DNA from 2 places in the Microbulbifer sp. CAU 1566 genome. Region 2 is predicted to be linked to the other one. Evidence: predicted binding sites of a transcription regulator. Region 2 holds the regulator's gene; the other holds the start of a gene.
The links. The regulator PhoB, encoded in region 2, activates phosphate uptake and scavenging genes when phosphate is short. The targets are predictions, from matches to a motif close to TGTCATAAANNTGTAACA.
Positions count from the first base shown of each region.

Region 1 (3,415 bases), on a different contig from region 2:
GCTATCGAGCTGCTGAATTACCCGGACCAGATTCGCGGCTATGGCCTGATCAAGGATGAGAACGTGAAGCTCGCCGAAGAGGTCCGCGGGATGGCCCTGCAACGCTTCTACAATCCGAAAGTGGGGGCTCAGGACGTACCCGTACAGGTAGAGGTGTTTGATCCGGCCAAAGCGCAGCAGGTGGGTTAATACCGGCAGTCGTTTGAAGTCCCAAGTTGGAAATCCGCAGTTTGCAATGAAAAATGGCGAGCCTCAGGCTCGCCATTTTTATGTCTGCGATACGGGGTTGGATTACCAGCCAATCTGCGCCCGAATACCAAACTGATCGGTGTTATCGCCAGTGAAGTCATCGTCACCCATGATGTAATTGAACATAAAGCGCACGTTGCGGTTGGCGTAGAAATTGAGGCCGACGGTCGTGCTGCTCGCCTCCAGGAAATCGTAGTCGCGGTTTTCCATGGTGTCGTAGCGGAAGGTCAGCTCCCAGGCGCCACCCCACAGGCCGTCACCACTGGGTTTGGCGGAGCTGAACGCACCGCGTTTCTTGCTGTAGGCCTTGTGTTCACCGGTCAGCATCCAGCTGCCTTGCACGTACCAAGTGTGGACTGTCTGGTTGTCGATGTAACAGCCGAATTCGGGATCACAGGGGAAGGGCGCGGGGGCGCCGAAATCATCTGCGTAATCCTCTTCCGAAATAAAGAAGTCGCCCTCGAAGCCACCGATTACGTATTCGGCCTGCAGGTACAGCGGTCCGTAGCTACCTGCCAGTTCGAGGCCGGCGGTGGTTGCGTCGCCACCCAGGTTGCCTGGAGTGAGTGCCATCAACTGGGACGGGCCGCGGCGGCCAGCGTAATCTGCTTCGGCAATCAGGTCGGGGGAGTTCCGGTTGGCGTTCTCAAAGCTGACATAGGTGCCAAAGTGCAGCGTTTTTTCGTCCGTGTTGATGGGGGCCCAGGCGAGGCGTCCGGCAGCGCCGACACCTTCATTGCGAGGGGTGCCCGCATCCCGCAGGTTGAAGGCCATCATGCCCAGGGTGAAGCAGTCCATTACCCCGGTCCAGCCGATGCCCTGCTGGAACTGATTGCCGTCGTAGAGCCCGGTAGCGCTGGAAAAAGGGCGCTCCAGCATGGTCAGCTCGTTGGAGCTGGTCATTTCCGCCATGGAGCGGAAGGGCTTGAACTGGCCGATGCGGACTTCACCGTTCAGGAACTTGTGGGAAATAAACACATCGCGGTAACCGCTCAGGGTGTCGCCGCCGGTGAAGTCCTGTTCCAGCACGTAGCCCCAGTCGTAGATGTTGCCCTTCAGGGTAATCCGTGCGCGACGGAAGTCGGTGGTGCTGATGGGATCTTCGATATCAGTGTCAAACAGGTAAGTGTCGAAGTGAATGCGCCCGCCGAGGGAGGCAGAAAAGTTGCCGTCGTCTGAGGTTATCTTTAGACCGCCTTTGGTTTCCGCTTCGTCGGCCGTTGCGGTACCGGAGAGCAGGCTGGTCAGGGCTATGGCCATCAGGCTCTTGTTAAAGCAGTGCATGCGTCAGTTCCTGTGTCGTCTGGTTTATTTGAACGCCGCGGAGTCTAGCAGGCAGCTTTCGCTGTAAGAAATTAGAAACATTTTTGAAACATCTCTTATTCATAAAAACAGATGCACTCAAATGTAATATTTCTGTAACAAGCGAGTGGTAGGAGCCTGGGCCTGGTGCTTGTCAGTTGCCGGGAGGGGCAGCGTGTGTCAACGGGTGGCCGGTGTCGCTAGCAGAAATCGTCACGGGGCGCGGTCACCGCTAAACGTCCGCTTCAGCATAAACCGCGTATTGGGGGCGGGTAATGAATGGGCCAGAGAATGGCGCTGGGAGCTTCGAGTAGGGCTGTTTTCCCTGTTGGCCTGGGGGAGAGGACTCTACACCCATCGCTAGTGTGTCGCCAGTACGTCGCCAGTGATACCGCCAGGGAAGGGATTGCCGCTCCTGGCGATGGGGCAAGTCTAGATTTGCTTGATTGTGAATCCGGATTGCTTCAGGAGTGTGGTGATCGAGGCATCACCCACAAGGTGGCCGGCACCAACGACAACAAACAGTGATTTGTGCTGTTGGCTGAGCGCCTCGATCTTCTTGGCCATCTCCCGGTTGCGTTGGTAAAACAGCAGTTCATACAACTTGGTAAATTCCGGGTGTTCCTTCTGCCCTTCAACAATCACCAGGTTGTACAGCGCATCCTGATCGCCCGATTTCCAGGCTTTGGTGATGCGCGGGACGAAGGTGTCCATCTCGGACAGTTGCTCCAGGGTCTGTTGCAGGTAGAGTTCCGGCTGATCCAGGCTGTTCAGCATGTGCAATTGCTGCAGGACGCTCTCCAGTTCCAGAATGGGTTTTTTGCCCCGGTGTGCCTGAGTGAGAAAGTGGCGGTCGATTCCTGCCGTGGGATCCAGTCCCCGCGCCTGCATTTCCATCAGGCTGAGGGTAATCATGGCGATAGCCGGGCGCAGGCGATTGAAATTCTCTTCCGGCAAATTCCGTTCGCGCAGCCACGCCTGGAGTTGTGCGTAAACCTTCGGTGAAATGTGGTTTTTCAGCTGGTCGCCCGGTGGGTACAGGGATTCGAGCATGACCTGCTGTTGCAGTTTGGGGTCAGACTCCATGGCGATGATGTCTGCCTCCACCACCAGGGCATCACTTTTTTTATAGGCCTCTTCAATGGTTGTGCGCAACGGGTAAAAGCTTTGGTCTGCGAGGTGGATAGACCCCAGTAAATACAGGGTTTGCTCGCCTTTCTTGGCTTCCAGCAATAACCCCCGGTCATTGGCCGCATTGGCGCCATTGCCGATGGTCAAAAATAGTGAGGCGGTTACATACAGTAGCCAGCTGAGGAATTTCGCTTGATTGAAACTGGCTAGTTGCATCCGTGTGGTTTTGATATTCATATCCTGTTATTCATCCTGTTCGTCTCCCGGTCTGGTTGCCCGGTTTAAATACCCAGTACATCGCCCAGTTTATCGGCAAGTCAATCGCGGGATCCTTGCCTGGCGGGCATTGTCATCTGCTGGATCACGGGCAAGTCGCGAATGGCTTCTCATATATGGAGTCGCCAATTGGCCCGGCTGTGACAAAATTCTACTGCATACCACCCGCCTTGTGACCTGGGTCGCCAATGCAAATATTGTGCGCCGTGGCGCAGAAATCAGCTGTACAATTGTTCGTTTCCCGTAGGCGCAAAATAGTGCGGGCGGGTTAAAGTGGGTTTTTGAAAGAATAGGGACGATTGTGGGGGCGGGTATGCGAATAGTACAACTGGTGCCGTCATTGGAGGAGGGCGAACAGGCGTTAGAGGCGCTGGCCTTCGCGCAGGAATTGGTGCGACAGGGGCATGAATCCATTGTGGTCTCCGCAGGCGGCGCGCTGGTTTCCCGGTTGACACTA
Region 1 is NZ_JALNMG010000002.1:545,117-548,531, reverse strand. It holds gene M0G74_RS07520 (indolepyruvate ferredoxin oxidoreductase family protein) at 1-189, shown strand, start outside; gene M0G74_RS07515 (porin) at 292-1,533, opposite strand; gene M0G74_RS07510 (TraB/GumN family protein) at 1,984-2,919, opposite strand; gene M0G74_RS07505 (glycosyltransferase) at 3,272-3,415, shown strand, end outside.
Region 1: M0G74_RS07515 (porin) is a predicted target of PhoB. The motif match lies at 1,656-1,673, and genes of this name have one in related genera.

Region 2 (3,415 bases):
CAGCGACCCTGGGTCTACGCCCGCAGCGTACTCCCGGAGCGCACCCTGGACGGCAAATCCCGCTACCTGCGCAACCTCGACAACCGACCCCTCGGCGAGCTGCTGTTCAGCCAGCCCGATATCCGCCGCGGCCCCATTGTCCTCAACCGGCTCGCCCGCAATCCCCGCTGCCAGCTGGCGGAACTAACCGGTGAAGAACCGACCGCCTGGGGCCGCCGCTCCACTTTCTGGCTGCACGACAAACCGCTGCTGGTTGCGGAGACCTTTCTCAACAGTTTCAATCCCCAGACACCGCCTTTGGCCTGAACCGGAAACCCGATGCAAATGATCAGCCAACAAATCAGTGCGCAAATCGGACAACACTGGCCCGCAGCCCTGCCGTACTGGCAGCTGGCCCGGCTCGATCGCCCCATCGGCTCACTGCTGTTGCTCTGGCCCACCTGGTGGGCGCTGTGGATCGCCGCCAAAGGTTGGCCCGGACTACACCTGTTTGCGGTGTTCACCCTCGGCGTCATCCTGACCCGCGCGGCCGGCTGCGCGATCAACGACTTTGCCGACCGCAGGATCGACGGGCACGTCAAGCGCACCAACCAGCGTCCACTGGCGACCGGTGCCGCCACTCCCAAGGGCGCCCTGATGCTGTTTGCCGGTTTGATGCTACTGGCCTTCCTGCTGGTACTGACCACCAACACGCTGACCATTCTCATGTCGCTGCCCGCGCTGGCGCTGGCCTTCTGCTATCCGTTTGCCAAACGCTATACCCACTTGCCGCAGGTAGTACTGGGCGCGGCCTTCAGTATGGGGATCCCCATGGCTTTTGCCGCGGTCACCGGCGAGATACCGGCCACTGCCTGGCTGATCTTTACCGCCAACCTGCTGTGGACAGTGGCCTACGATACCTTTTATGCCATGGTGGACCGGGACGATGACCTCAAAATCGGGGTCAAATCCACCGCAATTCTGTTCGGCGACATGGACCGGATGATGACCGCCTGCCTGCAGGGGATGGTAATTGTGGCACTGCTGATGCTGGCGGGCCGCGCCGACCTGGGTGGCCACTACTACGCGGGGGTTGCGGTGGCGGCGGGGCTGTTTGGATACCAGCAGTGGCTGATCCGCGACCGGGAAAGGGATCCCTGTTTTACCGCGTTCCTGAACAACAATTGGGTCGGCGCTGCGATTTTTGCGGGAATTTTCTTCCACTATCTTGTCAACTAACCGCCTGCGCTTGCTCTCCAGCCGGGATTCACGAACGCCTGTCATATATTTGTCATTAAAGTGACGTTAAATGGCCACTCTAAGATATGTCCATTGAGTGACAACAAAATAGCTAGGGTATGGCAGCCAGATGCATAGCAAGACGATTCTCATAGTCGACGACGAGGCCCCGGTCCGGGACATGTTGCGAATAGCCCTGGAGATGGCGGATTACCGCTGCCTGGAGGCGGAAAATGCCCAGGCGGCCCACGCGCTGGTGATCGATGAGAAGCCGGACCTGATTCTGCTGGACTGGATGCTGCCGGATGTGTCCGGGGTTGAGCTGGCCCGCCGCCTGAAGCGGGATGAACTGACGTCTTCGCTGCCGATCATTATGCTGACCGCGAAGGGTGAGGAGGATCACAAGATCAAGGGGCTGGAGACCGGCGCCGATGATTACATCACCAAGCCGTTTTCTCCCCGCGAGCTGGTGGCGCGCCTGAAGGCGGTGTTGCGCCGCGCCGGGCCGAGCACGCCGGAGGAGCCATTGACGGCGGGTGGTCTGGTGCTGGATCCGATCAGTCACCGGGTGACGATCAATGGCAATCCGGTGGATATGGGGCCGACGGAGTTTCGCCTGCTGACCTTTTTCCTGTCGCATCAGGAACGCGCCTATACCCGCACTCAGCTGCTGGACCATGTCTGGGGTGGCAATGTGTATGTGGAGGAGCGCACTGTGGATGTGCATATCCGTCGCCTGCGCAAGGCGCTCACCGTCGATGGCCACGAGCGCTATATCCAGACAGTGCGCGGCACCGGTTACCGCTTTTCTGTACAGACAGTGGAAAGGGTGTAATCCTATCCCGCGTTCGTTTTTGATGACTCTGTAGAGAGTCTTGTGGCGGTCGAGCACCGGGTATGGGTTTTTGAAACCGCTGTGAATACGTCCCTGTACGCTGCGTCGGCGACATCCCTGTCGCCGACGCTTTCAAAAACCCATACCCGCCGCCCGACCTTCGCTTACAGTTCGGCACTACGAATCAAGTAGCGCCGACTTCGCCCTTTTACCTAGATGGCCCAACCATCATGCTCGATCGCAGTATTGGCGAGTTCTCGCGTTTTATCGTCATCGCCCTCGGCACCACGATTTTCGGTTTTTCCACCGGCCACTGGTGGCTGGCACTCTGTTCCGGCCTCACCGTTTACCTCTTCTGGTTGCTCTGGCAACAGAACCAGTTCGATCGCTGGCTCTCCAATGGCCGCCGCGGCCCGGCGCCCACCAGTTTCGGGGTCTGGGGGGATATTTCCGACGATTTCTATCGCATGCAGCGCCGCCACCGCAAAGAGAAGCAGAAGCTCCACTCGATGCTACGCCGGGTGCAGGACAGTACCAGTGCACTGCGCGAGGGGATCGTGGCGCTGGAAGATGAGGGCAATCTGGCCTGGTGGAATCCGGCAGCGGGACAGATGTTGCGGCTGCAGACGGACGATGCGGGCCAGCCGCTGGTGAATTTTGTGCGCGACCCGCGCTTTGTGGAGCATATCTATCAGCGGATGTCGGGGCGGCGCGGCGGGTCTCAGGAGCCGATTACACTGCCGGCGCCGGGGGACGATTCGCGTATTTTACAGATGGAGGTCACCCGTTTCGGCCAGGATGAGGCGCTGGTGATTGTGCGGGATGTGACGCGATTGCATAACCTGGAACAGATGCGGCGGGATTTTGTGGCGAATGTTTCCCACGAGTTGCGCACACCACTGACGGTGATTGCGGGCTATCTGGAGACCCTGCAGCTCAGCGGCCAGGCGCCGCGCAATTGGGAGCGGCCGCTGGGGCAGATGAGCGAGCAGACGGTGCGTATGACCAGCCTGGTGAATGATCTGCTGTTGCTGGCACGGCTGGAAACCTCGGAGCGCGACAGCGGCCGGGACAAGGTTTCGGTGCGGGAGTTGATGGAGCGGGTGGCCGGTGAGGCGCGTTCGCTGAGTGGTAAGCGCCACGATATCTCGGTGCATTTTGATGAGGATTGCACCATTACCGGAGATGCCGGTGAGCTGCACAGCGCCTTTGCCAATCTGGCGTTCAACGCGGTGAAGTACAGCCCGGATGGCGGGCCTATCGAGTTGCGCTGGCAGGTGGACGCGGCGGGCGGGCATTTTTCGGTGAAGGATTCCGGTATCGGTATTGATTCCCTGCATATCCCGCGCCTGACCGAGCGTT
Region 2 is NZ_JALNMG010000004.1:228,931-232,345, forward strand. It holds gene M0G74_RS11900 (chorismate lyase) at 1-306, shown strand, start outside; gene ubiA (4-hydroxybenzoate octaprenyltransferase) at 325-1,218, shown strand; gene phoB (phosphate regulon transcriptional regulator PhoB) at 1,349-2,053, shown strand; gene phoR (phosphate regulon sensor histidine kinase PhoR) at 2,284-3,415, shown strand, end outside.